Prochlorococcus marinus CUG1416: one gene and its partners. The protein of the gene in region 3 binds, or shares a complex with, the protein of the main gene of each other region. Links are inferred from orthologs where the notes say so. Each region holds a gene or a part of one and is shown on either strand. Other genes may lie near its edges. The genes, in order: nuoH, HA146_RS00940 and HA146_RS01570.

Evidence for each region.
Region 1: the proteins of HA146_RS01570 (region 3) and nuoH are in contact, whole or in part, in a cryo-EM structure (PDB 6KHJ), measured with the Thermosynechococcus vestitus proteins. The link is inferred for Prochlorococcus marinus CUG1416 from one-to-one orthologs. Residues at the interface, in WP_126986108.1 of Thermosynechococcus vestitus: Gly6, Tyr7, Glu8, Tyr9, Phe10, Gly12, Phe13, Leu14, Ile16, Cys17, Ser18, Pro21, Ala24, Leu25, Ala27, Ser28, Leu31, Arg32, Pro33, Ser35, Arg40, Leu41, Thr42, Thr43, Tyr44, Glu45, Ile51, Gly53, Ala54, Trp55; in WP_126985484.1 of Thermosynechococcus vestitus: Gln8, Lys26, Trp29, Leu30, Pro33, Met34, Met37, Leu38, Leu83, Ile84, Phe85, Lys86, Glu87, Asp88, Val89, Leu90, Pro91, Ala92, Thr100, Ala104, Val107, Ile108, Phe111, Leu112, Tyr114, Ile115, Ile125, Ser126, Leu128, Phe133.
Region 2: the proteins of HA146_RS01570 (region 3) and HA146_RS00940 are in contact, whole or in part, in a cryo-EM structure (PDB 6ZJN), measured with the Thermus thermophilus proteins. The link is inferred for Prochlorococcus marinus CUG1416 from one-to-one orthologs. Residues at the interface, in WP_096411116.1 of Thermus thermophilus: Glu45, Ser46, Asn48, Pro50, Ala51, Gly52, Glu53; in WP_223903221.1 of Thermus thermophilus: Met26, Thr27, Asn29, Gly31, Pro32, His34.

What each region holds. Positions count from the first base shown.
Region 1 is NZ_JAAORM010000001.1:159,153-165,460, forward strand. What follows is about bases 300-3,124. They hold nuoH (NADH-quinone oxidoreductase subunit NuoH), read right to left. Parts: upstream 2,359-3,124; coding sequence 1,240-2,358; downstream 300-1,239. Other genes in these bases: HA146_RS00870 (NADH-quinone oxidoreductase subunit J), read right to left, coding at 300-530; ndhI (NAD(P)H-quinone oxidoreductase subunit I), read right to left, coding at 544-1,170; HA146_RS00885 (citrate synthase), read right to left, coding at 2,434-3,124. In the rest of the region: more of HA146_RS00870, read right to left, coding at 1-299; more of HA146_RS00885, read right to left, coding at 3,125-3,579; HA146_RS00890 (hypothetical protein), read right to left, coding at 3,705-5,165; HA146_RS00895 (rhodanese-like domain-containing protein), read left to right, coding at 5,255-5,605; trpB (tryptophan synthase subunit beta), read right to left, coding at 5,606-6,308. UniProt on the Escherichia coli protein: NDH-1 shuttles electrons from NADH, via FMN and iron-sulfur (Fe-S) centers, to quinones in the respiratory chain. The immediate electron acceptor for the enzyme in this species is believed to be ubiquinone.
Region 2 is NZ_JAAORM010000001.1:170,412-181,427, forward strand. Bases 1-2,942 are described here. They hold HA146_RS00940 (NAD(P)H-quinone oxidoreductase subunit H), read left to right. Parts: upstream 1-848; coding sequence 849-2,036; downstream 2,037-2,942. Other genes in these bases: rsmH (16S rRNA (cytosine(1402)-N(4))-methyltransferase RsmH), read right to left, coding at 1-810; HA146_RS00945 (acyl-CoA thioesterase), read left to right, coding at 2,046-2,498; HA146_RS00950 (AMP-binding protein), read right to left, coding at 2,509-2,942. In the rest of the region: more of HA146_RS00950, read right to left, coding at 2,943-3,723; HA146_RS00955 (o-succinylbenzoate synthase), read right to left, coding at 3,708-4,673; menA (2-carboxy-1,4-naphthoquinone phytyltransferase), read right to left, coding at 4,670-5,587; HA146_RS00965 (chorismate-binding protein), read left to right, coding at 5,689-7,101; gshB (glutathione synthase), read right to left, coding at 7,094-8,017; grxC (glutaredoxin 3), read right to left, coding at 8,023-8,277; HA146_RS00985 (DUF3285 domain-containing protein), read left to right, coding at 9,480-9,662; rRNA maturation RNase YbeY, read left to right, coding at 9,669-10,208; HA146_RS00995 (diacylglycerol kinase family protein), read left to right, coding at 10,215-10,625; HA146_RS01000 (anthranilate synthase component II), read left to right, coding at 10,638-11,016.
Region 3 is NZ_JAAORM010000002.1:58,465-67,446, forward strand. The notes cover bases 6,308-8,982. They hold HA146_RS01570 (NAD(P)H-quinone oxidoreductase subunit 3), read right to left. Parts: upstream 7,989-8,982; coding sequence 7,626-7,988; downstream 6,308-7,625. Other genes in these bases: HA146_RS01555 (gluconeogenesis factor YvcK family protein), read left to right, coding at 6,308-6,360; HA146_RS01560 (NAD(P)H-quinone oxidoreductase subunit J), read right to left, coding at 6,357-6,887; HA146_RS01565 (NADH dehydrogenase subunit K), read right to left, coding at 6,887-7,621; HA146_RS01575 (rubredoxin), read left to right, coding at 8,065-8,493; HA146_RS01580 (photosynthesis system II assembly factor Ycf48), read left to right, coding at 8,503-8,982. In the rest of the region: HA146_RS01530 (NUDIX hydrolase), read right to left, coding at 1-354; folK (2-amino-4-hydroxy-6-hydroxymethyldihydropteridine diphosphokinase), read right to left, coding at 402-968; bchD (magnesium chelatase ATPase subunit D), read left to right, coding at 1,017-3,194; HA146_RS01545 (MlaD family protein), read right to left, coding at 3,202-4,047; HA146_RS01550 (ABC transporter ATP-binding protein), read right to left, coding at 4,053-4,838; more of HA146_RS01555, read left to right, coding at 4,975-6,307. UniProt on the Escherichia coli protein: NDH-1 shuttles electrons from NADH, via FMN and iron-sulfur (Fe-S) centers, to quinones in the respiratory chain. The immediate electron acceptor for the enzyme in this species is believed to be ubiquinone.

The DNA of each region.
Region 1 (6,308 bases), on a different replicon or contig from region 3:
GAAATATCTTTGTTCATTACATCTCTTCTAGCTAAAACAATAGCCCCAATCATCGCCATTAAAAGTAAAACTGAAGCTAATTCAAATGGGAGTAAATAATCACTAAATAGATGCTCTCCAATCCTAATAGTTGATTCTTCTCCTATAGAGTTTTGGGGGCTTGCTAGCTTCCATACGTTTGTCAAGTCAACTCTTATTAAAAGGCTAAGTAGGATTAAACATATAGATGTTGATAAGATTCTTCTGGATTTAATGTCATTGATGGGCTTTAAATCTTCTTTTTTATTGACTAACATTATTGCAAAAATTATTAATACATTTACTGCACCCACATAAACTAAAACTTGAGCTGCAGCAACAAAACTTGCATTTAAAAGTAGATATAATCCTGCCACACTCATGAATACTCCGCCAAGAAGAAATGCTGAATATACAATACTTTCTAGCAATACAACACCAATTGCTCCAATAAGAATAACTAAAGATAAAACTGTAAAACAAATAATTTGAGTTGTTATTGCAATGGACATAAATTAATAGAAATTAATTGTTTGGATTAGAAATTTTATCTTTATTTTCATTGGTTGTTGGTTTCATCCAATCATAGACTTCTTCAGGTAATTTACCAACTCTGATATCTGAAGCAGGGATTTCATGGGGATCCATTACTCCTTTAGGTAGATAAGCAAGTTCTCTTAGTGGTTTTACTGAAGGATCTGTTGTTACGTTTGTAGGGAGTCTCCCAAGTGCAATATTATCGAAATTTAGATTGTGTCTGTCGAAAGAAGCTAATTCATATTCTTCGGTCATTGATAGACAATTAGTTGGACAAAATTCAACGCAATTTCCGCAAAATATACATACTCCAAAATCTATTGAATAATTTCTAAGTTCCTTTTTTTTGGTTTCTTTATTCATTACCCAGTCAACTACTGGTAGATTTATTGGACATACTCTCACACAAACTTCACAAGCTATACATTTATCGAATTCATAATGTATTCTTCCTCGATATCTTTCAGAGGGTATTAGTTTTTCATATGGATATTGCACAGTAACAGGTCTTCTTCGAAGATGATCAAAAGTTACTGATAAGCCATTGTATAAATATTTGCCAGCACTAAAAGCCTCTTTAATATAGCTATTTACTTGTTGAAGGAAATTTTTCATTTTCGAAGAATTTACTTAGTTAATTCATTTTAGTGGATTAATTTTAAATTTAAGTATATTTACTTGAATTTAGCCACCAAAGAATTGCGGAAAAGCAAGTTTTAATCCTGCAGTTAATAAAAGATTAGCAAGAGAAATTGGAAGAAGAAACTTCCATCCTAGATCTAAAAGTTGATCTATTCTTACTCTAGGGGTTGTCCAACGCAATAATATTGCAACAAATACTAAGAGATATGCTTTCAAAACAGTCATTACAATTCCTATTGATGCAGTGAAAACTTGTATAAAGGGCGCATTAATCGGCAAATTAAGTACCTTAGCTATTAATTCAACTGGAATAGGAAAACCCCATCCTCCCAAATAAAGTATTGATACTAATAATGCTGAAAGAATTAAATTTATGTAGCTACCAAGGTAGAACAATGCGAATTTCATTCCCGCATATTCTGTTTGATATCCTGCAACTAATTCTTCTTCAGCTTCAGGTAAGTCAAATGGAAGTCGTTCACATTCTGCAAGAGCACAAATCCAAAAGATTATAAAGCCAACAGGTTGTCTCCAAATATTCCAACTGAGTATTCCAGCACCACTTTGTTGGTTAACAATGTCAATAGTACTTAGAGAATTTGTCATTAGCACAACAGCCAGTACAGATAAAGCTAAAGGTATTTCGTAACTTATAGATTGCGCAGCTGCTCTTAATCCGCCTAATAATGAATATTTATTATTTGATGCATATCCGCTCATAAGAAGTCCAATCGGCTGGATACTGCTTAAAGCAATCCATAGGAAAATTCCAATACCAACATTACTAATAAGAAGGTTTTGTCCAAAAGGAACAATCAGCCATGAAAGAATCACTGGGACTAGAACTAATATGGGTCCTGCAGTGAAGAGAATTCCATCTGCTTTAGCAGGAATAATATCCTCTTTGACTAGTAACTTAAGACCATCTGCAATTGGTTGGAGTATACCTAGAGCTCCTGCATATTCAGGACCTATTCTTTGTTGAGCAGCAGCGGATATCTTTCTTTCAAGCCAAACAGTTACTAAAACTCCAACAACTGCTGCGACTAAAACCAAAAGCATTGGTAGAGGTAGCCATATTACATGAGCAATCTCACTAGAAATGCCAAAACCTTTTAGGAATTCATTAAAACTATATTCAAGATCTATTCCGTATTCCAAATTTTTGATGTTATTTACTTAATACATTAACTCGTCACAAACAATATGTGTGTTTTTTATGAAAAGCTGCAAATATTATTCTCTATTTTCTAAGCTAATCCAATCCCTTGGAGCTGACCCAGTATAGATTTGCGATGGTCTAAAAATTCTATTTGCTCCAAGTTGCTCTCTCCAATGAGCTAGCCAACCAGCAACTCTGGATATAGCAAAAATTGGAGTAAATAAATCACGAGGAATACCAAGTTTCCTATAAACAAGACCAGAATAAAAGTCTACATTAGGAAAAATACCCTTTGGGCCAAGTCTTGGTATTGCTTCTACCTCTAATGATTTAGCAACGTCATACATTTCATCAGCTCCAAATCTAATAAAAAGCTCTTCTGCCAGTTTTTGAAGAATTATTGCTCTTGGATCTTTGACTTTATATTCCCTATGACCAAAGCCCATTATCTTACTTTTATTTTTTATTGCATTTTCTAAAAAAGAAGCTGCTTTGTCTGGAGTTTTGATTTCTTCCAACATCGCAATTACATCCTCATTCGCCCCTCCATGCAGCGGACCAGCCAAGGTTCCTACTGCAGAGGCGATTACAGCATATGGGTCTGTAAGAGTGCTTGCCGTCACTCTAGCGCTAAATGTACTGGCGTTTAAACTATGTTCGGCATGTAGAATTAAACACCTATCAAAAACTTTTGCAGCTATTGGATCTTGTTCTTTTTCAGTCAGCATGTAAAGAAAATTTGAGGAATATGTTAAATCATCTCGAGGTTGAATAGGGTCCTGTCCTTTTCTAATAAGTTGAAACGCAGCAATCATTGTGGGTATTTTTGCTATCAGTCTTATCACTGCGTTGTATATGTAATTAGGATCATCTATTGCTCTTCGTGAATAGAAAAGTCCCAAAGAAGCCGCACTTGATTGAAGAGCGTCCATAGGATGACCTGTCGCAGGGAAACATTTCATCATATCTCTTACTCTAAAACTTAACCTGCGATGCATTTGAACTTCTTGTTCAAAATCTCTAAGTTGTATAGCTGTAGGCAATTCACCCCAAATCAATAGATAAGCAGTTTCTAAAAAACTGCTTTTTTTGGATAGTTCCTCAATGGAGTAGCCTCTATATAATAATTTGCCTTTATTGCCGTCAATATCACAGATGGATGAATTTGTAACTGGGACACCCTCTAATCCTGGTTTTAAAATTAGTTTGTTGCTATCCAATTTATTTATTCAATATTAAATTACTTATAGATTAAAGATAGTCAAATAATTTTTAATTAACCACAAGTTTATTAACTTCACAAAAATTTAAATTGATTGTGATTGAAGCTTTTTGAATAACTTGATTAAAGTATTTTTAATATTGTTTTTGTATAAAGAATTGGATTTTTTTCAGGAATAGATTGTCTTATGATTTCTAGTGATTCTTCATTTGATATTTTTAAAATATTTCTAATGAGAAAATTAAGATCTTGCAAATCATAAAAATATTCAATTTTATTGGAATTTCTATCATTAACATCAACTTTTGCATAAAGAAAAGCAGATTTATCTTGATTACCTTTTAGGTTAAAAAATTTTTTTGAGATTGTTTCTAGTTTTTTACCATTAATTAAGTAATTACTTATGATTTGTAAACCTCCGGATTCTATTGAATAGATATTTTCATAAGTTACTTGTTTTATTACTTCGTCTTTTTCTTCCAGAATATCTTTGGAATATATCGAGTAAATATCTTTATTTTGTTTCAAAGTATATTTGTTGAAATCTTTTAGTTTTTTCAAAGCTCTGAAATCAAATTGATCTTCAGTATTTTTTTCAAATGTAATAAGCCAATCTTTATTGGAATTGAGAATTAAAATGTTTTGATTTGAATTTTGATTAAACTCATCAAGAAAACTGAGTTCAAAATCATTTAATAAAGGTTTTAGATAATTGTCTATATTTTTTATATCACTAAAAATTGCAACTTCAGGATTATCTTCATTAATATTCTCTTGATTAAATAGCTTATCGTAAGCAAGAATATCAAGATTTTTTTTATTGTTTAGTAAATATGATTTTAAAGTTAAATGTTTATTTTTTAAGTCAAATGTTGTAGCTATAATATCCTCATTATTTTCAGTAAAAATTTCTTTATTAAAAAATATACTTTCCAAAAATTTATTTGTAAATAATATATTTTTTTCGTTTTTTAGTCCATGCAGTTCTCCCTCATATTGAAATTTGTTTTCTTTAAAATCATTACTAGAGTTAATACTATTTTTGATTAATTTTTTATCTGATGAAGCAATTATGTAATTATCTTCTGTCCGATATATAAATTTAAGGAAATTTAATTTATTTTCTCTAAAAATAGGTATTATTTCATAAGTCTGATCAATTTTATTGGAAAGATGTAATATATCATCTAGGTTTTTTTCTGGTTTAATTTTAAATACGATTAAAATATCATCTTTCAGCTTTTGATCATTCTCAAAAGTTGAGATTATAAGTTCATTATTATAGATATCTTCTAATTTATTGTTGCCTAGATCTATACCTAAGTAATCTAAAATAGAATCTTTTATTAAAACAAAGTTATCTTGATTTTTTGGATTTTTATCTTTTTCATTATTATTAATAATATTAAAACTATCTAAATTTGAAATAAATAATAATTTGTTGTTTTCAGGTATGTATTTTAAGATATTTAGCTGCTCAATATTTGTACTTTGCTCCTTATTTTTATTAGCAGAAACTTTTTTAAAACCAAAAAAAAGTAATATAGATAATAATATTATTATTGCTACTACTCTAAGTTTCATTATCAATGTTTATTTTTATTTTTAACAATAAATTTCCTACTGCAACTTAATTTATTAAATTGTAAATAACACATAATTTATCCTATCAATTGGGAAATTATCCAAAATCTATAAATGCCTCTAATCTTAATGATTGGTTTAATTCTGAAAAAGAAGATCCAGTCTTGATTGATGTAAGAGAACATTCAGAGCTTGAAATAGCTCGTTTCTCAAAAGAATTTTTACATATACCAATTAGTAAAGTTACATCTGAATACGTTGAAGAAATATTTGCTGATTTATTAGACAGAGAAATTGTTGTTACCTGTCATGCAGGAATAAGAAGTTATAACTTTTGTCAATGGTGCTTAGATAATAATATTGTGAGCGAAATATGGAATTTGGAGGAGGGTATTGATGGATGGAGTAGATATATTGACCAATCAATTCCAAGGTATTGATTAAATATCTAATGAAGATGCAACAGTGTTAACATCTTTGTCGCCTCTCCCAGAGCAATTGATAACTATATGAGTATCTTTTTCAAGAGTAGGGCATAATTTATCTAACCAAGCAAAGGCATGGGAAGTTTCGAGTGCAGGTATAATTCCTTCTAGTTCACTAACAAGTCTCAAAGCATCTAAAGCTTCTTGATCTGTAACTGATCCATATTCTGCTCTACCTATATCTTTTAAATGGCTATGTTCAGGCCCTACCCCAGGGTAATCTAGGCCTGCACTTATGGAGTGGGCTTCTTGTACCTGACCATTATCATCTTGTAAAAGAAGACTCATTGAGCCATGCAAAATTCCTACTGAACCTTTCGTGATAGTGGCAGCATGCTTGTCAGTATCAACTCCGCTTCCTGCAGCTTCAACTCCAATTAGTCTTACTGACCTTTCTTTAAGGAAAGGATGGAAAAGGCCCATTGCATTTGATCCTCCACCTACACATGCAAGTAAAATATCGGGTAAAGATCCAAACGATTCCAGGCATTGCTTTTTGGCTTCTTCTCCAATAACTGCATGAAAATCTCTCACAATCTTTGGGAAAGGGTGAGGACCAGCAACAGATCCTAAAATGTAGTGTGTGGTTTCTACATTAGAAACCCAATCTCTAATAGCTTCACTAGTAGCATCCTTAAGTGTTGCAGTTCCAGAATTT
Region 2 (11,016 bases), on a different replicon or contig from region 3:
GTTTCTTAGTCTTTGATCATTCTTAAAAGCATTTTTAACTAATCTATCCTCCAAGGAATGAAAACTAATAATAGAAATAATTCCACCTGGAAGTAGCCAACCAGGGACAACTTGCAAAAATTTTTCTAATACTTCAATTTCTTTATTAACGGCAATTCTTAGTGCTTGGAATGTTCTAGTTGCTGGGTGTATTTTTTTATATCTTTGTTTTGGTGGGAAGCATCCTGCAATAGAATAAGCCAAATCTTTTGTACCAGAATATTTCCCGTTTACCTTTAAATCCATTTTTATTTTTCTAGCAATCTTTCGTGATAATCTCTCATCTCCATATTTATAAATTAGATTAGCTAGATCTTTTTCATTTAAAGTCTCAATTAATTTTTCTGCATTAACCTCAAGCAAAGGATTCATGCGCATATCAAGGGGACCATCTTTTTGAAAACTAAATCCTCTGTTTGGGGTATCAATTTGGTTACTATTTACTCCAAGATCTGCAATCACAAAAGAAACTTTTGCATTTGGTTCAAAATCCGCAAAATTTGCAGCCCTTATATCAATCCTATTTTTAAATTCATCAAGTTTTTTTGATGCTGATTTTCTTGCGAATGGATCTTGATCAAGTCCAATTATATTTAAATCCGAATATTTTCTCAATAAATGATAAGAGTGCCCGCCTCCGCCTAAAGTTGCGTCTATTCCTTTAAGTTGGGTTGTATTTATTAATGGGTAATGCTCTAATGATGCCATAATCTCATCTGTCATAACTGATTTATGATTGAAAAAAGATGAATCAGATAGGTCAGTTTGCATAACTTTCGACTAAGATTTATTTAGAAGTTAAATTTCGAATGGCTCAGCTAGAGACAAGAACCGAACCAATGGTGGTTAATTTTGGCCCTCACCATCCATCAATGCATGGGGTTTTAAGGTTAGTTGTAACTCTTGATGGTGAGAATGTCATTGATTGTGAGCCGGTAATTGGATATTTGCATAGAGGAATGGAAAAGATAGCTGAAAATAGAACAAATGTTATGTATGTCCCTTATGTAAGCAGAATGGATTATGCAGCAGGAATGTTTTATGAAGCTATTGTAGTAAATGCTCCTGAAAGATTAGCTAATATTCCAGTTCCTAAAAGAGCTAGTTACATCAGAGTTCTTATGTTGGAACTTAATCGTATTGCTAATCATCTTTTATGGCTTGGTCCCTTTTTAGCAGACGTAGGAGCTCAAACTCCATTTTTCTATATCTTTCGAGAAAGAGAAATGATTTATGATCTATGGGAAGCTGCCACTGGACAAAGGCTAATAAATAATAATTTCTTTAGGATAGGTGGTGTCGCATGTGATCTTCCATACGGATGGTTAGAAAAATGTATGGACTTTTGCGATTGGTTCGGTCCTAAAATAGATGAATACGAAAAATTAATCACAAATAATCCGATTTTTAGAAAAAGAATTGAAGGTCTTGGAACAATACAAAGAGATCAGGCAATTAATTGGTCTTTATCTGGGCCAATGCTTAGAGCATCTGGTGTTTCCTGGGATTTAAGGAAAGTGGATAGTTATGAATGTTATGACGATTTTGATTGGCAGATCGCTTCAGAAAAAGAAGGAGATTGTTATGCGAGATATCGAGTAAGAGTTGAAGAGATGAGACAATCACTGAGCATTATTCGCCAAGCCTGCAAAATGATTCCAGGAGGTCCAACAGAAAATTTAGAAGCTCAAAGAATGGCGACTGAAGATAAGAAGAGTGAAATATTTGGTATTGACTATCAATATGTAGCTAAGAAGGTTGCTCCAACTTTTAAAATTCCTAATGGAGAATTGTATACAAGATTAGAGTCCGGAAAAGGAGAAATAGGTGTATTTATTCAAGGTAATAATGAAGTTACCCCATGGAGATTTAAAATCAGAGCAGCTGATTTAAACAATCTGCAAATATTGCCTCATATTCTTAAAGGTGCCAAAATCGCTGATATTATGGCAATCCTTGGTTCAATAGATGTCATTATGGGCTCCGTTGATAGATAAGTTCTTTAAATGAAACCCTCTGATTGGTTAATACTGCAGAAAAAAGTACGATTTGGTGACTGTGATTCTGCAGGTGTAATTCATTTTCATAACTTATTAAAATGGTCACACGAAGCTTGGGAAGAAAGTATTGAAATTTATGGGATTCCTTATCAAGATATTTTTCCAGATTTTTCTTTACGTAAAAATCAGATTATTTTTCCCATAGTAAATTGCGAAGCGAACTTCCGTGCTCCTATTAAAATTGGAGATTTCTTAAAAGTAAAAATTTCCCCTCATAAAATTAATACTCATTTGTTCCAAGTAAATAGCCTTTTTATAAAAAATGGAAATAAAGTAGCAGAAGGAAAAATAATACATTGTTCTTTAGATGTTGATTCAAGAAATAAAATAGAACTTCCCGATCATCTAGAAAGATGGATAGAGGCTTCAAATGTAAGTACAAATTTAAAAGAGTGCTAATTATTATTTATTATTTTTGAAATTTATAATTTATTTCTTCTGTACTTGTATTTTTGTTTTTAATAATCCATTTCTCGGGTTTTTCATGTTTAGGCCAACTTTGAGAAAAGTTTTTTAATAAATTTAATGAATTTTCAATATTTTTATGATTTGTAAGTTTTTTAAATTCAATAATTATTTTAATTTTATTTCCCCATAATTTGTCGGGCACTTTTGAAATATTGAATTTATTAATTGGGATATTTTCTTTCATAATGAAATTATTTAATCGAGATTCAATTACTTCTGGAAAAACGAGTTCTCCGCCTGAATTAAAAGCGTTATCAATTCTTCCGATAAACTTTAAATATAAAGAATTATTGATTTGATTGATTTCACCTAAATCACCTGTTTGCAACCAACCATTTTTATTTTTGAAATCTTCAGTTTTTGAAGAGTCTATTATTTCGATTCCAATTCTAGCTGATTTTATCTCGATTAATCCTCGTTCGTTAATTCTTATTTTTGTATCAGGTAGTATTTCTCCAACGTTTTCATAACCCATTAAGAATTCTTTTGGTTTTAAACTCGTAACCATTGCTGCTGTTTCAGTTGAGCCGTAACAAGGTGCTAATTTTATTTGTTCTTGTATACATTTTTCTGCAGTTTCGCGGGTAATTGAAGCTCCACCTACCCAAATTAAATCAAAAATTTTTAGCCAATTAATACCCTCTTTTTCAGCTAAAAGTCTTATTAATTGGGTAGGTACTAATGAAGTAATCAAGTGTTTTTTGTTTTTTTTAGATTTAATTGTAAAAAGTAAAAGTTCTCGAGTTTTTTTTATTAAATTTGGAGCAATATTAATACAATCACATCCCCAAGTTTGGCTTCTAAAAATTGGCATTAAGCCACTTATATGGTTGAGGGGTAAAGTGTTAAAAATTATACAGTTGTGTAATTCAAATCCTTGATCTTTTAGCCATTGTCCTGAAGTAGCGGCAGATAATTTCAGATTATTTAAATTGTGAATACATTTTCTAGGTTTACCACTGCTACCACTGCTGTTTAAGATAATCGCTGGTCCATTTTTATGTATCGAATCAAGTACCTCTTCGTTTTTATGAAATTTGTTTTTTATATAAATTATTTTGTTTTCTCTAATTTTCTGAATAATTTTCTCCATAGATTGAATTTCATTATTTTCAACTTCAATAATATGAATTTTACTTTTCATAGTTGATCCCATATCTTTTTTGCTTCATCTGAAAATAGGAAAGAGTTAGGGAACTTTTTCATTGCTAAACCAGGAACTTTTGGTGTTGGTCCTTGTAACTGTAGCGATGATAAATGATAAAGCCATCTCCTTCCTATTCCAGTTTCAAATGAAGTACTTATAGATATTAAAGCTTTTTTATTTTCTAAGTCTCTTAAAAGCTTATCTGGATTCTTTTCTTGAGAAGGTCTTCGAATTTGCCAACCCTTCCACTCATCAATCAAAGTTGGAAATTTTAAAAGTGATTCGTCTAAAGCTATTGGAATTTTTTTGTTGAGTTCTTTAAGTCCATCAATATCATCAACAGAAAGAGGTTGTTCCAACCAATCTATATTTTTGTTATCTTTCAAAATATCAGCCCATCTGTTAGCCATTTTCCTTCCCCAAGAACCATTAGCATCTATCCTCAACTTAATATTATTATCTATTTGGCTTAAAATTTCTGCTAAAATTGCTTCTTCCTCATTATTATTTTTTAAAGCTACTTTCCATTTTATGGTTATTGATTTGCCAATATTAGATTGACTTTTTTTAATTTTATTTAAATCTGATATTACATTATTAGTATCTAAAAGTATGGCTGTTTTATCAATTTCATCAAAAAAATAGTTTTCTTTAAAAATTATTTTCCCATTTATTTCTGCTAAAGCTGAATTTATTGCAGACTGAATGCATGGGTGAAAAATATTTATTTGTTCAGATAAATTTAGTACTTCTAAATTATCAGGAATCATATTTAATTGTTCTTCACATTTTTTTAAGTCTTCTTTTAGTAGAGGTGAAACCTCTCCAAATCCAATTTTTTTATCTTTATTTTTTAATTTAATTATCCAACCCGATTTTGTAAGGTAAGTGGTTTTAGAATTTTCTACTTTTGTGGAAAACTTAAAGCAATAAGATTTTTTTTTAAATATTAAGTTCATTTATTAATCAAGTAATTAAAAATTAATCCTGTGATTAAGCCAACTCCATTAAGAGTTTGAAATTTTATTGCGATGAATTTGCAATTTTTTATTGCTGCAGGTTTGTTATATGAAGAGTGTAATAAATTTATTAGTCTTATTGCTTGAGGAAAACTAATCAAATAAAGGATACAAAAAACTGGAATAAATCCATTAACTATAGTGAAAAGTTGAAAAATATATATTGTGAAAATTATCCAAGGCACAAATTGAGAACCTTTTTTAGCTCCTAAGCGAACTAAAGGTGAATTTTTACCATGCTTTTTATCTTCAATAATTTGATGAAAATGAGAACAAAATAATACTAGAGTTGTTGCTAAGGAAGGCCCTGAACCAAGTAATAAAGAAACTTTCCAAGGAATATCTTCGAAATAAATATTAGACGGATTTAACGCAATTAAGATTGCAGAGTAAGCAAAAGGTCCAAATGCAAGCCAGCATAATGGTTCTCCTAAACCTTGATAGCCAAATCTAAAAGGAGGTCCCTGATATAAATATCCTAAGAAGCAGCAAGCTGCTACCAAAATCAAAATATTTATGCTTGTTGATGCTGAAATAATTGAAATTATTAATAAACCAAGAACTAAAGATGTATATGCAATAAATGAAATTATTTTTTTATTTTTTATAAGATTTACAATAGAATGGAATTTAAATTCATCGATTCCTGTTTCTGCGTCGAATAAATCATTAGTTAGATTTTCCCAAAGTAATATCAATATTGCAGCTAACGTAAATGCGATTAAATTATATATTTTTAATTTTTCATATAGATTTAGTAAATAAGCCCCTGTAATAAATACCGGAAGTATTGCAACAGAATAAAGAGGCCATTTTATTGCTTGTTTCCATAATTTTTTTTTATTTTCATCCATTTTTAATTAACACATAAAATTCCATGATTATTAAATGTAGTTTATAAATTGAGTTACATTTTTTACTTTATTGCATGATTTTTAGTTATTTTCAATAAGTAATGAAAAATGATTTAAACTTTACAGATTTTTTAAAAGATGTATTTTCTACTTTCGATAAGAAAGTGGAAAATTCTGGATTAGTAAGTATTTGTGTTGAGATTCCTTGTATTGATTTATTTCACTTATATGAATTGTTTATAAATAAATATCAGTTTTCTTCATTTTGGGAAGAATCTGATGGCATTTCATATATTGCTCTCGAGAAATGTAAATATGTTACTTTGGATGGTCCAAAAAGATTTGAGGTAGCAAAAGACTTTAATTCTGAGAATTTTAAAAGTTTAATTAACTTAACAAATCAATCACATATTTCCTCACTTTCAAAAATAATTTATTTATTTTCTTTTTCTGAAAATTTGAATAATAAGTATTTATCTTTAGATGTTCCTAGTTTGGAAGCTATCTTACCAAAAATATTAATTATTAAAAGCGATAATAATTGCTGGTTAAGAATCAATGGTCATGTTGAAGGTAAGTCATCATTAAGAACATTAATTGAAGAAATATGGGCAATTAGAAATCAGGTTATTAATTCTGACTCAGAATTAGAAAAATTATCTAGCTTAAAAAATAGTTTTGATTTTCTTATTATTGATGATTTCTTAAACTCCTTAGAAACTTCTAAAATCAATTTGAAACAGGTAATAAATAGAGGGATTCAATTAGTAGAGAAAGGTATCCTAGATAAGATAGTTTTAGCTAACAGGGTTAAAATAAAACTTAAAAATAAATTAGATTTATTAGGAATTTTAAAAAGATTAAAAAATAATCAACCAAATACATGCAGATACGTTTGGAAAAGGAATAGTAAGGATATTTTGTTTGGAGCATCTCCAGAAAAATTATTTTCTTTTACTAAACCTAATTTAATTTTGGAGGCTCTTGCTGGAACCATCTCAACTGATTCAAATTTTGATAAACTCCTTAGAAGTTCTAAAGACTTAAAGGAACATAATTATGTAATAAAGTATTTAATAAAATGTTTAGAAGTTTCAAAAATAACAAACTATAAAAAAAGTGATATCAAGGTTAATTCCTTTGGAGATATTTCTCATTTGCAAACACACATTTTCTCTACAGTTGAAAACATATGTCCTTTTGAATTGCTTAAAAATTTGCATCCATCTCCGGCTGTTTGTGGATACCCAAAAAATGAAGCGTTGGATTGGATCAACACTCTTGAGTCTTTTCCTAGAGGAAATTATGCTTCTCCAATGGGTTGGGTTGATGCATCAGGAAATGCTTCATTTCTTGTGGCAATAAGAGGCGCTAGATATATTGAAGAAAATATTGAATTTACTGCCGGTTCAGGTATTGTTTCAGGCTCTGTTTTAGAGAAAGAAATAGATGAGATTAAATTAAAATTTGAATCTATAGTAAAACAAATATTTTCCGCTAAAAATCCTAGATAATTTCCACTAATTTTGCAATAACTTCCTCTGAAACATTCTTGTTAGATAAATTTTCTATTTCTCTTAAACCTGTTGGACTGGTTACATTAATCTCGCTAAGCATTCCATTTATTACATCAATACCCACAAAAAACAAACCTTCATCTTTGAAGTGATGAGATAACTCTGAGCATATACTTTTTTCTTTTTCTGTTAATTTTGTTGGTTCAGCCTTCCCTCCCATCGCTAAATTACTCCTAAAATCACCTCCTTGAGGAATCCTATTTATAGCTCCAATTGCTTCACCATTTACGATAATTATTCTTTTATCACCCTCTATGACTTCAGGAATAAATTTTTGCATCATTACGGGTAATTCTTCTTGAGAAGTTATTAATTCAAGGATTGATTTAATCCCTGGGGAATTTTTATTTATCCTGATAACACCTTGACCACCTTTCCCTCCAAGAGGTTTTATGACTACTTCATTATTTATATTTGCAAAATTAATAAGATCTTTTACCTTACTCGCAACTATTGTTGGTGCCATTAAGTGGCTGTATCTCAATGCACCTAACTTTTCATTCCATGCCCTTAATGATGAAGGTTTATTAATTACTTTTACTCCTTTTCTTTCGGCAACTTCTAAGAGATGTGTCGCATATAAATATGCTTCATTTACAGGAGGATCTTTTCTCATCCAAATGCAATTAAATTCGGCGAGAGGTATGCAATCATTAGCTTTAAAAGAAATCCATGGATTTACTTCAATTTTTACAGAAGATGCCCATACTTCATCACCTCTAGCTTCAAGATCTTGAGGAGTACAACTCCAGATTTCAATATTTTTTTTTGATGATGCTTGCATTAAAGCCGCAGATGAATCTTTTAAGGGATTTATATTTTTTATTGGATCTATTACGAATAGAAATTTCATAAGATCTAGTTTAATAATGAGTCTAGTTTATTTTCATTTTCTAGTATGTAGAGATCATCGCAGCCTCCGATACCCTCATTATCTATAAATATTTGAGGTAATGTTCTTCTACCATCAGCTCTTTCAGTCATCAATGCTCTGGCATTTTCATCGCCATCTATTTTATATTCTGTAAAATTTATATTTTTTTTCTTGAGTAGAGATTTTGCTCGAATACAGAATGGGCAATATTGCCAAGTATAAATTTCAACTTTGGACATTTTTATAAAATAATACTTAGTTTATACTATTAAACAAAACTGCTTGTTAGATTATAAATAATGATTTAATTCTATTTTGATAGATATTACAGAGTTTAAAAAAGATCTTTCGGAACTAACAAAGCGCCTGGGTAAAGCTCAGGATTGTCTTTGACGTTCCAAGCTTAAAAGCGAAAAGGAGAGAGTTAGAGCAAATTTCTTCTCAGCCCGAATTTTGGGAGAATCAAGAAGAAGCGAAAAAACAAATGTTAATCCTTGATGATGTCAAAGTTCAACTAGAATTGTTAGATGAATGGAGATCGTTTATTTCTGATGCTAATGCCTCTCTTGAGCTTTATTCTTTAGAACCGGAAGAGGAAATGATTTTGGAATCCCAGCAGGGCTTAAAGAAGTTAAGAGAGAATTTAGATAAATGGGAATTTGAAAGATTGTTATGTGGGGAATACGATGAGGAAGGAGCAGTAGTTTCTATTAACGCTGGTGCGGGTGGAACAGATGCACAGGATTGGGTAGAGATATTATTGAGAATGTATTCAAGATGGGCCGATAATAATCAAATGAGCCTTGTAATCAATGAATTATCTCAAGGAGAAGAAGCAGGTATTAAAAGTGTAACGTTCGAAATTGATGGAAAATATGCATACGGCTATCTGCAACATGAAAAAGGAACTCATAGATTAGTAAGAATTTCTCCTTTCAATGCTAATGGAAAAAGACAAACCAGCTTTGCTGGGGTAGAGGTTATGCCAAAATTAGATGATAATATTTCACTTGATATACCTGAAAAAGATTTAGAAATTACAACGAGTAGATCCGGTGGAGCTGGAGGACAAAATGTTAATAAAGTAGAAACAGCAGTAAGAATTGTTCATTTGCCTTCAGGGATTTCAGTAAGATGTACCCAAGAAAGATCTCAATTACAAAATAAAGAAAAAGCTATGTTACTTCTTAAGTCTAAACTACTAGTGATTGCTAAAGAACAACGAGCTGCTGAAGTCGCTGATATTAAAGGTGATATTGTGGAAGCTGCATGGGGCAATCAAATAAGAAATTATGTTTTCCATCCCTATCAAATGGTAAAAGATCTTAGGACTATGCAGGAGACTAACGACTTAGATAGTGTGTTAGATGGTGGACTTGAACCGTTTATTCATGAATTATTACGCATGAATATTTCTTCTAACGAATCTATTGAATAACTAATGGAAAATAAAAACGAAAATTTAGAAAAAAAAGTTGCTCCTGCAAGCTTTATAAAGCTTGCTATGAGAAATATGGTCAGGAAGGGTTCAAAAAGTATTTCTCATTTTTCAATAACTTTTCTAGTCTTAATTGGGATATTAATACTTGTGGCCACAATAGGTAAGCCCAATGTTCCTGTATAAGAATGTATGAAAGAAAAAATTATTTCTGAAATAAATTTAGATTTGGTTTTCCAATGTAATGATTTTTCTCAACTTTCAAATAAGTTAAAAGATATTAAAAGTAAGTTTATTTTGGAATCTATTTTTTGGGAGAAAGTTTTTTTATCTTGGATAAATACAATATTAAAAAAAGATGATTATGAATTGCCAAAATTTATTTTTGAAAAAAAATCTTTTTCATTAGGCTTTCAGATAATATCTAATCAAGAAATGGCTTCTATGAATAAGAAGTGGATGCAAAAAAATGGTCCAACTGATGTCCTATCTTTCCCAATCATTTCTGATGAATCTTTCAATAATTTAGATCACATAGAGTTGGGAGATATCTTTATATCATTAGAGATGGCACTTGAGCAATCTTATGAATATAAACATTCAATCTATAGAGAGATGCTCTGGTTGGCTAGTCATGGATTTTTACATCTTTTGGGATGGGAACATAATAATGCTCTAGATTTAGAAAATATGTTAAATTTTCAGGAATATTTAATTACTCGATTAGATTAAAAATCTATGGAAAAAAAAATAAAGTCTTTAGAAAATAGAAAAGAATCATACAAAACGTCTAGGAATGTATTAATAAGTTTTAAGTATGCTTTCAGTGGAATTAGTTACGTAATAAAAACTTCAAGAAATTTTAAAATTCAATTAATTTTTGCAATTACAAGTTTAATGATTGGTTTTTTACTGCAAATTAGTCTAAGCAATTATGTAATTTTGATTGCCACCATTATGTCTGTTTTAATATTAGAAATATTAAACACATCTATTGAATCGATAGTTGATTTATTAGTGAAAAAAGAATTTAGTAGTTTAGCTAAAATTTCAAAAGATACTTCTGCAGGAGCTGTATTATTAGCTTCCATTAATTCTGTTATTATTGCTGTATATATCTTTGTTCCTAAAATAAAGTTGTTATTTTAAATCCATATAAATATGTTTCTTGTTATTGATAATTACGATAGTTTTACTTATAACCTTGTCCAATATTTAGGAGAACTTTCAGATGAGCATGAAATAACTAAAGAATTATTAGTGAAAAGAAATGATGAAATTACTTTAGAAGAAATTATCAAACTCAATCCTAGCGGCATCCTATTATCTCCAGGTCCTGGTAATCCAGATCAATCTGGAATTTGTCTGCCAATACTAAAAAAATTATCTAAAAATATTCCGACATTGGGAGTTTGTTTAGGTCATCAAGCTTTGGCCCAAGCTTTTGGAGGTAAGGTTGTAGTTGGGAGAGAACTTATGCATGGAAAGACATCCAAAATATTTCATAATCAAAAAGGATTGTTTAAAGATATCGAGACTC
Region 3 (8,982 bases):
AGGAGCAGGGACAAGAGTTCCTAGTTCGTCCCATTTGTTTGCACTGAATCCAGTCTCTTCTTGTATTTCTCTTTGAATTGAATTAATAGGTGTTTCACCTATTTCTAATGTACCTGCTGGAAATTCTAATAAATACCTTGAAACAGCAAATCTATATTGTCGAAGAATGATAACCTTATTGTCTTTTGTAATAGGTACGGCTAATGCTGCCCCAGGATGCTTAATGTATCCATATTCACCTTCATGTCCATTTGGAAGCTCAATTCTATTTATTTCGAAACTAAATTTTTTTGACTTTAACTCAGATATTTTTTCTTTAAATATGGATCTTTTTATAAGGTTTTTGTTGCCCATAATTTTTAAATAAAAACAGCCTAACAGTTATTTTTTGGTTTTGTAAATCATTTAATAGACCATTTTGGGTCATCAAACTTTGTGATTTTTTGGCTTCTACTTAAGATTTCAGATAGTGGTGTAATAACGAAATTCCGATTCATGAATCTAGGGTGAGGTAATGTTAATTCCTCGTCAACCGTATGAAAATCTTCCCACCAAAGAATATCTAAATCGAGACATCTTGATAGCCATTTCTTACCCTTTGGCATCTCTTCTCTTCCGAAAAATCTCTCTAACTTTTTTAGCTCTTTTAACAGTAATTTCGCCTTTTTATTTGATGGTTTAGGAAAATAATTACTTTTTACAAGAACTAATGTATTTAGATAATTTGGCTGTTCATTTTCAACTCCATGAGGTGATGTCTCATATATTGAAGACCATATAAAGTTTGGTTTGGATTTTCTGTTTTCTTCTTTTTTAGTATTGGACTGATCTACCCACTCTTTTATGATTTCTTCGACTTTTGGTTTGCAAACTAATAATGAATCTAAAGGACTTCCGAATTTACTATCAATATTTGCTCCGAGGGATATACATAGTCCATTTTTGATATTAAGATTTGATAATTCCACTACAAAAAACAAAGTTATTGGATAAATTCTATATCAGGCATTTTTAAAGTGATTTTGAATTCAGAGTTAAAAGGAAAAGAAGATATAAAAGATTTAATGAAATCAAAGGATTCTTTTAGAGCTTTTCCTTTGGCTGCAATTACAGGTCATAGCTTATTGAAATTATCTTTACTCCTTGCGGCAGTAGACCCAAGTTTGGGGGGAGTTATTATTGCTGGTGGTAGAGGTACTGGTAAGTCTGTATTGGCAAGAGGTTTACATACTTTGCTACCTCCTATTGAAGTGTTAGATACTGAATCAGTATTGGAAAAGTTGACCCAAAGTAATATTTCATTGAGACCTATTGGTAGGAACCTAGATCCAAATAGACCAGAGGAATGGGATATTAATACTAATAAATTATTACGGGAGACAATTGGCAGTAATTACCTGAACCGAATTGAAGAAATACCGAAAAAAGTAAGAGAGGCACCATTTGTCCAAGTACCAATTGGCATAACTGAAGACAGACTTGTTGGATCAATTGATGTCGCTGCCTCATTAAATACTGGAGAACAAGTTTTTCAGCCTGGAATTTTAGCGGAGGCTCATAGAGGAGTTCTTTATGTAGATGATATAAATTTATTGGATGATGGAATTGTAAATTTAATTCTTGAAGCTATAGGAAGAGAGCAAAATAATATTGAAAGAGATGGTTTAAGTCTCTCACATCCTTGCAATTCACTCTTAATAGCAACTTATAACCCTGAAGAAGGTGCTTTAAGAGATCATGTTCTAGATCGTTTTGCGATTGTGCTTTCTGCAGATCAATCTATTGATAATGCTCAAAGAGTTGAAATTACAAAATCTGTTTTATCACATGCGGAAAATAATATTACATTTTCAGAAAAATGGTCAGAAGAATCTGATAATTTGTCCACTCAATTAATTTTGGCAAGGCAATGGTTAAAGGATGTGAAGATAACAAAAGAGCAAATAACTTATTTAGTGAATGAAGCTCTTAGAGGGGGAGTAGAAGGCCATAGATCAGAATTATTCGCAGTAAAGGTAGCTAAGGCGAATGCAGCTCTTCGAGGCGATGAAAATGTAAATTCTGAGGACCTAAAAGTCGCAGTAAGATTAGTTATCCTTCCACGAGCAATGCAAATGCCACCTCAAGATGATGATATTCAGCCACCTCCTCCAGAGGATCAGAGCCCGCCACCCCCACCTCAATCAGACAATGATGACTCTGAATCTGAGGCTAATGAGAATGATGATAATCAAGATCAAGATCAAGAACAAGCAGAAGATAATTCTGATGGAGAAGAAGAATCTACTCCCGAAATACCTGAAGAATTTATATTGGATCCTGAGGCCTGTATGGTTGATCCTGATTTATTACTTTTTTCATCAGCTAAAGCAAAAGCAGGAAATAGTGGAAGTAGATCAGTGATATTTAGTGACAGTAGAGGAAGATATGTGAAACCTATTATTCCAAGAGGTAAAGTAAAAAGAATTGCGGTAGATGCAACTCTTCGAGCTGCGGCTCCTTATCAAAAATCAAGAAGATTAAGAAACCCTAATAAATCAATAGTTATTGAAGAAAATGATTTTAGGGCAAAGCTTCTTCAAAAAAAGGCGGGAGCCTTAGTTATTTTTCTGGTTGATGCTAGTGGCTCTATGGCTCTAAATAGAATGCAAAGTGCTAAAGGTGCAGTAATAAGACTTTTAACAGAGGCCTATGAGAATAGAGATGAAGTAGCTCTTATTCCCTTTAGAGGTAATCAGGCAGAAGTTCTTTTACCTCCAACAAGATCAATAACCGCAGCAAAAAGAAGGCTAGAAACAATGCCCTGCGGAGGTGGATCTCCTTTAGCTCATGGACTAACACAATCAGCGAAAGTAGCAAAAAATGCTCTTTCAACAGGAGATATAGGACAAGTTATTGTTGTGGGGATTACTGATGGAAGAGGAAATGTACCATTAGGATTATCTCTAGGACAAAATGAGGTTGCAGAAAAAGATAATGATAATTCAAATTTAAAGCAAGAGGTTCTTGATATAGCTGCGAAATATCCTATGCTTGGGATAAAACTCTTAGTAATTGATACTGAGAGAAAATTTATTGCAAGCGGCTTTGGTAAAGAATTAGCAGAGGCAGCTAAAGGAAAATATGTCCAACTGCCAAAAGCCACAGATAAAGCAATCGCGGCTATGGCTTTAAATGCTATCAATGAATTCTAAGTATTACTTATGGATAAATTTCGTTAAGGAATTTTGAAAGTCCAATAGTTAAATCTCTTATGGATTTAGTAAATTCTTTATCTTTCGTTAATTTTTCAAAATCATCACTCATATCATCTATTTTGCTGGAGATAGATCTTGCAGCATTAATTGTCAATTTAATATCATTAAGGGTTTCTTTGTTATCGATAGTAGACAAAATGTTATTCAAATGATCAGCAGCAATTGTAATTTCTTTTATTAAAGGTTCAACTCTTTGTATTTCTTGTTTCGATAAGAAAATTAATTCATCAAGATTTTCTTGTGTTTTATCAAATTGGTCAATTGATTTAACTATGTTCTCAATTAAGTTTTCTTGATTGGATTCTTTTAGAAGTTGACTTATTCTATTAGTTATATTTGAAAGACTTGATAATTGTTTCCCAGGAATAATATCTCCCTGACAAATAATTAATTTGGTGTCGCATTTGTCTGATGTAGGTTTTTCAATGTTTTTAGGAATTTCTTTTTCACTAGTTTCTAAAGCGACTTGCACATCTCCTCCTAGGAAAGAATTAGTTACTACTCTGGCAAATGCTGGCCTATGAAGAATAATTTCTGGATTATTTAAAACTATTTTTGCTTTAATTGATTGATTGGTAAATAAAATATCTTCTATTGATCCTACTAAAATTCCTCTGTAAGTAACTGGAGATTTTTTTGATAAACCGCTTGCGTTATTGAATTCAGCAAAGAGGTGCCAATTTTTTGAAGATAATTTTACTCCTCTTAGCCAAAAAGAAAAAAATGTGAATACTAAAATACCTCCTAATAATGAAAATCCAACTATTGAATCTCTTAAGCTTCTACGCATAATTTCTAAATGTCTTTGGGTTGCATTGGACCATCAAGTTTCCCATACCTAAATTGAAACACATAGGGATCATTACTTTCTTTGAATTCATCAATAGAACCTGCCCATCTAAATTTGCCTCCATAAAGCATTAAAACTTTATCTGAAGTCCTTTCTATAGTACTCAGAACATGGCTAACTACAATAGATGATCCGTTGGCTTTATCATTTGTCTTATTAATTAAATCTTCAATTCTTGATGAGGCAATTGGATCAAGACCTGCAGTCGGTTCATCAAAAAGTAATAAAGGTTTAGTATTTGCATTAAGAGTTTGATCTGTAATTAAAGCTCTAGCAAAACTAACTCTTTTTTGCATGCCTCCGCTTAATTCATTTGGAAGTTTATTCCCGACATTAAATAATCCGACTTCAGCTAAACATTCACATACGATTTCATGGATTAACTTTTTAGATAGGTTTTTATTCCTCTTAAGGAGAAAACCTACATTTTCTTCAATAGTTAAAGATCCTAATAATGCTGGGTTCTGAAAAACTAGTCTTACATCAGGAGGATTATTTTGGTCTAGTCTCAAATATGTTTGTTTTTTACCAAATATTCTTAATTCTCCTTTGGTAGGCAAAATTAGGCCTGCTAATATTTTTAAAATAGTTGATTTGCCTGAACCTGAGGGGCCAACTATAGCTAATTTCTCTCCTTCATTAAGTTCGAAATTGAGTTTATTAAGCACATTAACGTGCCCCCAGCTTATTGAGAGGCTTTTTGTTTCAACTGCATGCTTTGATTTTTTCAAAACCTATATTAAATAAAAAGTCATCTTCTATTACATATTGCCTATTTTTAGAAATAAAAAAAGGATGTATGAATTTGATTTATAATGAATTTATGTAGTCTTTAAATTTGAGAAAAATAATTTAAGAGGTTTTTTAATGAATAAGCGTAAAAAAAGAGTAAGAAGATATTATAAATATTTTACAAAGTCTAATTTTGTCTTATTAAATAAAATTCTAAGAATTTTGAGTTGGCTTTTGCCAGGACTGGTAATAAAAAGATGGATGATTACATCTGCAGTTGGATTCTTGACTTCATTATTAGGCTTAGCAATTTGGACTAATTTAAGACCACTCTATTGGCTTATTGAAGTGTTTTTTTGGATAATGACTAGTTTAACTAGTATATTGCCTGTTTCATTATTGGGACCATTGATTTTTGTTATTGGACTTTTATTAATTGGGATCGGACAAAATAGAAGTATTAATTCTATTCAAAAAGCACTTGTTCCAGAAAAAAGTACATTTTTAGTTGATGCATTAAGAGTTAAAAGTAAGTTAAATAGAGGTCCTAATATTGTTGCAATAGGCGGAGGCACAGGCTTATCTACCTTATTGAAAGGGTTAAAAAATTACAGTAGTAACATTACAGCAATCGTAACTGTATCTGATGATGGGGGAAGTAGTGGAATTCTAAGAAAGCAATTAGGCGTGCAACCTCCAGGAGATATAAGAAATTGTTTGGCTGCTTTATCTAACGAAGAACCAATTTTAACTAGATTATTTCAATATAGATTTTCAGAGGGAAGTGGACTAGAGGGACATAGTTTTGGAAATCTATTCTTATCAGCCTTAACAACAATTACAGGTAGTTTAGAAAAAGCAGTACAGGCTTCTAGTAGGGTTTTAGCGGTACAAGGTCAAGTTTTACCAGCAACAAGCATTGATGTTATGTTATGGGCTGAATTAGAGGATGGTGAAAAAATTTTTGGAGAAACCAAGATCAGTAAATCTAAAAAATTAATTTCGAGGATTGGTTACCTTCCAGAAAATCCTTCTGCTCTTCCGAGTGCTCTTGAATCTATAAAAGATGCTGATTTAATTGTACTTGGCCCAGGCAGTTTATACACTTCTTTATTGCCAAATTTGTTAGTACCAGAAATAGTAAATGCTTTATTGCAAAGTAATGCTCCCAAAATTTACATATGTAATTTGATGACTCAACCTGGAGAAACCGACGGACTTGATGTTTATCAACATATCAAATCAATAGAAAAACAACTATCAAATTTTGGAGTTAATACACGAATTTTTAACGCAATCTTATCTCAGATTCAATTTGAAAAGTCTCCATTAGTAGACTATTACGAAAGTAGAGGAGCAGAACCTGTCCAATGTAATAAAGAAAAATTACTATCTGAGGGTTATTACGTTTTGCAAGCACCATTATATTCAAAAAAAATAACTCCAACCCTTAGACATGATCCAAGAAGACTTGCAAGAGCAGTTATGTTTATATACCGCAAATTAAAAAAATTAAACTAATAAGCATCTTGAAGTTCATAGAAGTCTGGTTGAATATAGTCCTTTCGCAATGGCCATCCTCTCCAGTCTTCAGGCATTAAGAGTCTTTTAGGATTTGGATGATCAATAAAATTTATTCCATACATGTCATATGTTTCTCTTTCTTGCCAATCACTTCCTTTGAATATTTTATATAAACTAGGTATTGATAAATCAGAATCTCTTTTTAAGAAAACTTTTAATCTGACTTCGTTAATTTTTTCTATGTTTTGTAAGTCATCTACAGTTATAAAATGATAGAAACTAACAAGATTTTTACCTGGTCCCTCATCATAGCCACCTTGACATTGAAGATAGTTGAAACCGTAATTTCTTAAAGCCAATACTGCTTCATATAAATTGCTGGGTTCCACAGAAATATTTTCTATTCCTATGTGATCATTATTTAATGATTGATTCGGAATTCCATCTTTGGATAAATTTTGACTTATGAATCCTTCTTTTTCTATTGAAGTATCTGAGGATTTGTCTATACTGTCTTTTCCCATTAATCTTTATCACTGTTGACAATTTCAACTTTTTTGTTGATCTCAGGTAATTCAGTTATTTTTTCTTTGTTGGAGGTAGGAATAACATTCATTGAAGTTTTGTTTAAATATTCACCAGTATTATCAGAGAAAACAAGGTTCATTTCGTGATCAGTTGTTATGTATCTGTGTGTTTGCTCTGTTTTTGTCCTCTCTAAAATTGATTCATTACCTACTTTTTTTCTTAATTTTATTACGGCATCAAAAATTGCTTCTGGCCTTGGAGGACATCCTGGAAGATATAAATCAACAGGTATCAATTTATCAACCCCTCTGACGGCAGTAGTAGAATCTGCGCTAAACATTCCTCCTGTAATGGTACAAGCGCCCATAGCAATCACATATTTTGGCTCAGGCATCTGCTCATAAAGTCTTACTAGGGCAGGTGCCATCTTCATTGTTACTGTCCCTGCAACTATTATTAAATCTGCTTGCCTTGGTGAGCTTCTTGGAACTAATCCAAATCTATCAAAATCAAATCTAGATCCAATTAGGGCAGCAAATTCAATAAAACAACAAGCTGTGCCGTATAGAAGAGGCCATAGACTGCTTAATCTAGCCCAATTATGAAGATCATCTAAGCTTGTGAGTATAATGTTTTCGCTTAAATCTGTGGTAACCTGTGGTGCCCCAAGGGGATTGCAAGTCCCTTCTCTGATCTCTCTTATTGCTTTTGGTGATAATTGTGGGTTCAATTTTTTAACTCCATTCTAAAGCTCCTTTTCTCCATGCGTAAGCCAGAGCGATAACTAGTATTGCAATGAAAATTAATGCCTCAATAAATGCTAATAAGCCTAATCTATTAAAGGCAACAGCCCAAGGATAAAGGAATACTGTCTCTACATCAAATATAACGAAAACTAAGGCGAACATGTAATAACGAATATTAAATTGAATCCATGCTCCTCCAATAGGCTCCATTCCAGATTCATATGTTAGTTTTCTTTCGCCAGTTCTGCCTTTGGGCGCAACTATGAGGTTTGTAACTAGAGCTAATATTGGAACGGCAGCAGCAATCAAGAGAAAGCCTAAAAAATATTCATAGCCAGTTAATAAAAACATCTTAAAAATTAATTTTGAATAAAATTCGCTTAATTAAGCAAAATCTTTTAAAGTTCTTAAAGAACAATAATAAACCGTGAGTGAAAACATTCAACCAGCCTCTGAGGAAAACAAAATAGTTGAAAATTTTGAGAAAGAAAAACTTTCTGAAAATTCTTCAGGAGTAAATTTTGAACTACCTCCTATTAATTTAGACCAAAATAGATTCGAATGTAGAAGTTGTGGATACATTTATGACCCGTCTGAAGGAAATAAAAAATTAGACATACCTAAAAATACACCTTTTTCAGAGCTGGATGGTAATACATTCGCATGCCCTGTTTGCAGGGCTGGTAAGAACTTTTATAAAGATATAGGTCCAAAATCTAAACCTAGCGGTTTTGAGGAAAATTTAACTTATGGTTTTGGTTTCAATAGCTTACCTCCTGGCCAGAAAAATATATTAATTTTTGGAGGTTTGGCATTTGCAGCTGCATGTTTCCTTTCTTTATACTCTTTGCATTAATATAGAAAAATGAAAAAAACTATTACCAGCATTCCTAATCTTCTTTTAGCCGTAATTCTTTGTTTTGTTTTGAGCAGTTGTTCATCTACAGGATTGAAAGTGAATGATAGCAGCCCTTGGAAAACAATTCAGTTTGAAGATCAGGCAAATGCTCTAGATGTTGACTTTATAGATAATAATAATGGATTCTTAGTGGGTTCCAATAGACTCATTATGGAATCAAATGATGGAGGAGAAACTTGGGAAAAAAGAAATTTAGATTTACCAAGTGATGATAACTTTCGTCTGCTAGATATTGATTTTAAAGGTGAAGAGGGATGGTTAATAGGCCAGCCTTCATTGGTTATGCATACGCTTGATTCGGGAAAAAATTGGACTAGTCTATCACTAGGCAACAAATTACCAGGTCAACCTTTTCTTGTAACAACTGTAGATAATGGGGTTGCGGAATTGGCTACAACTGCAGGTGCCTTATATCAAACTTTAGAT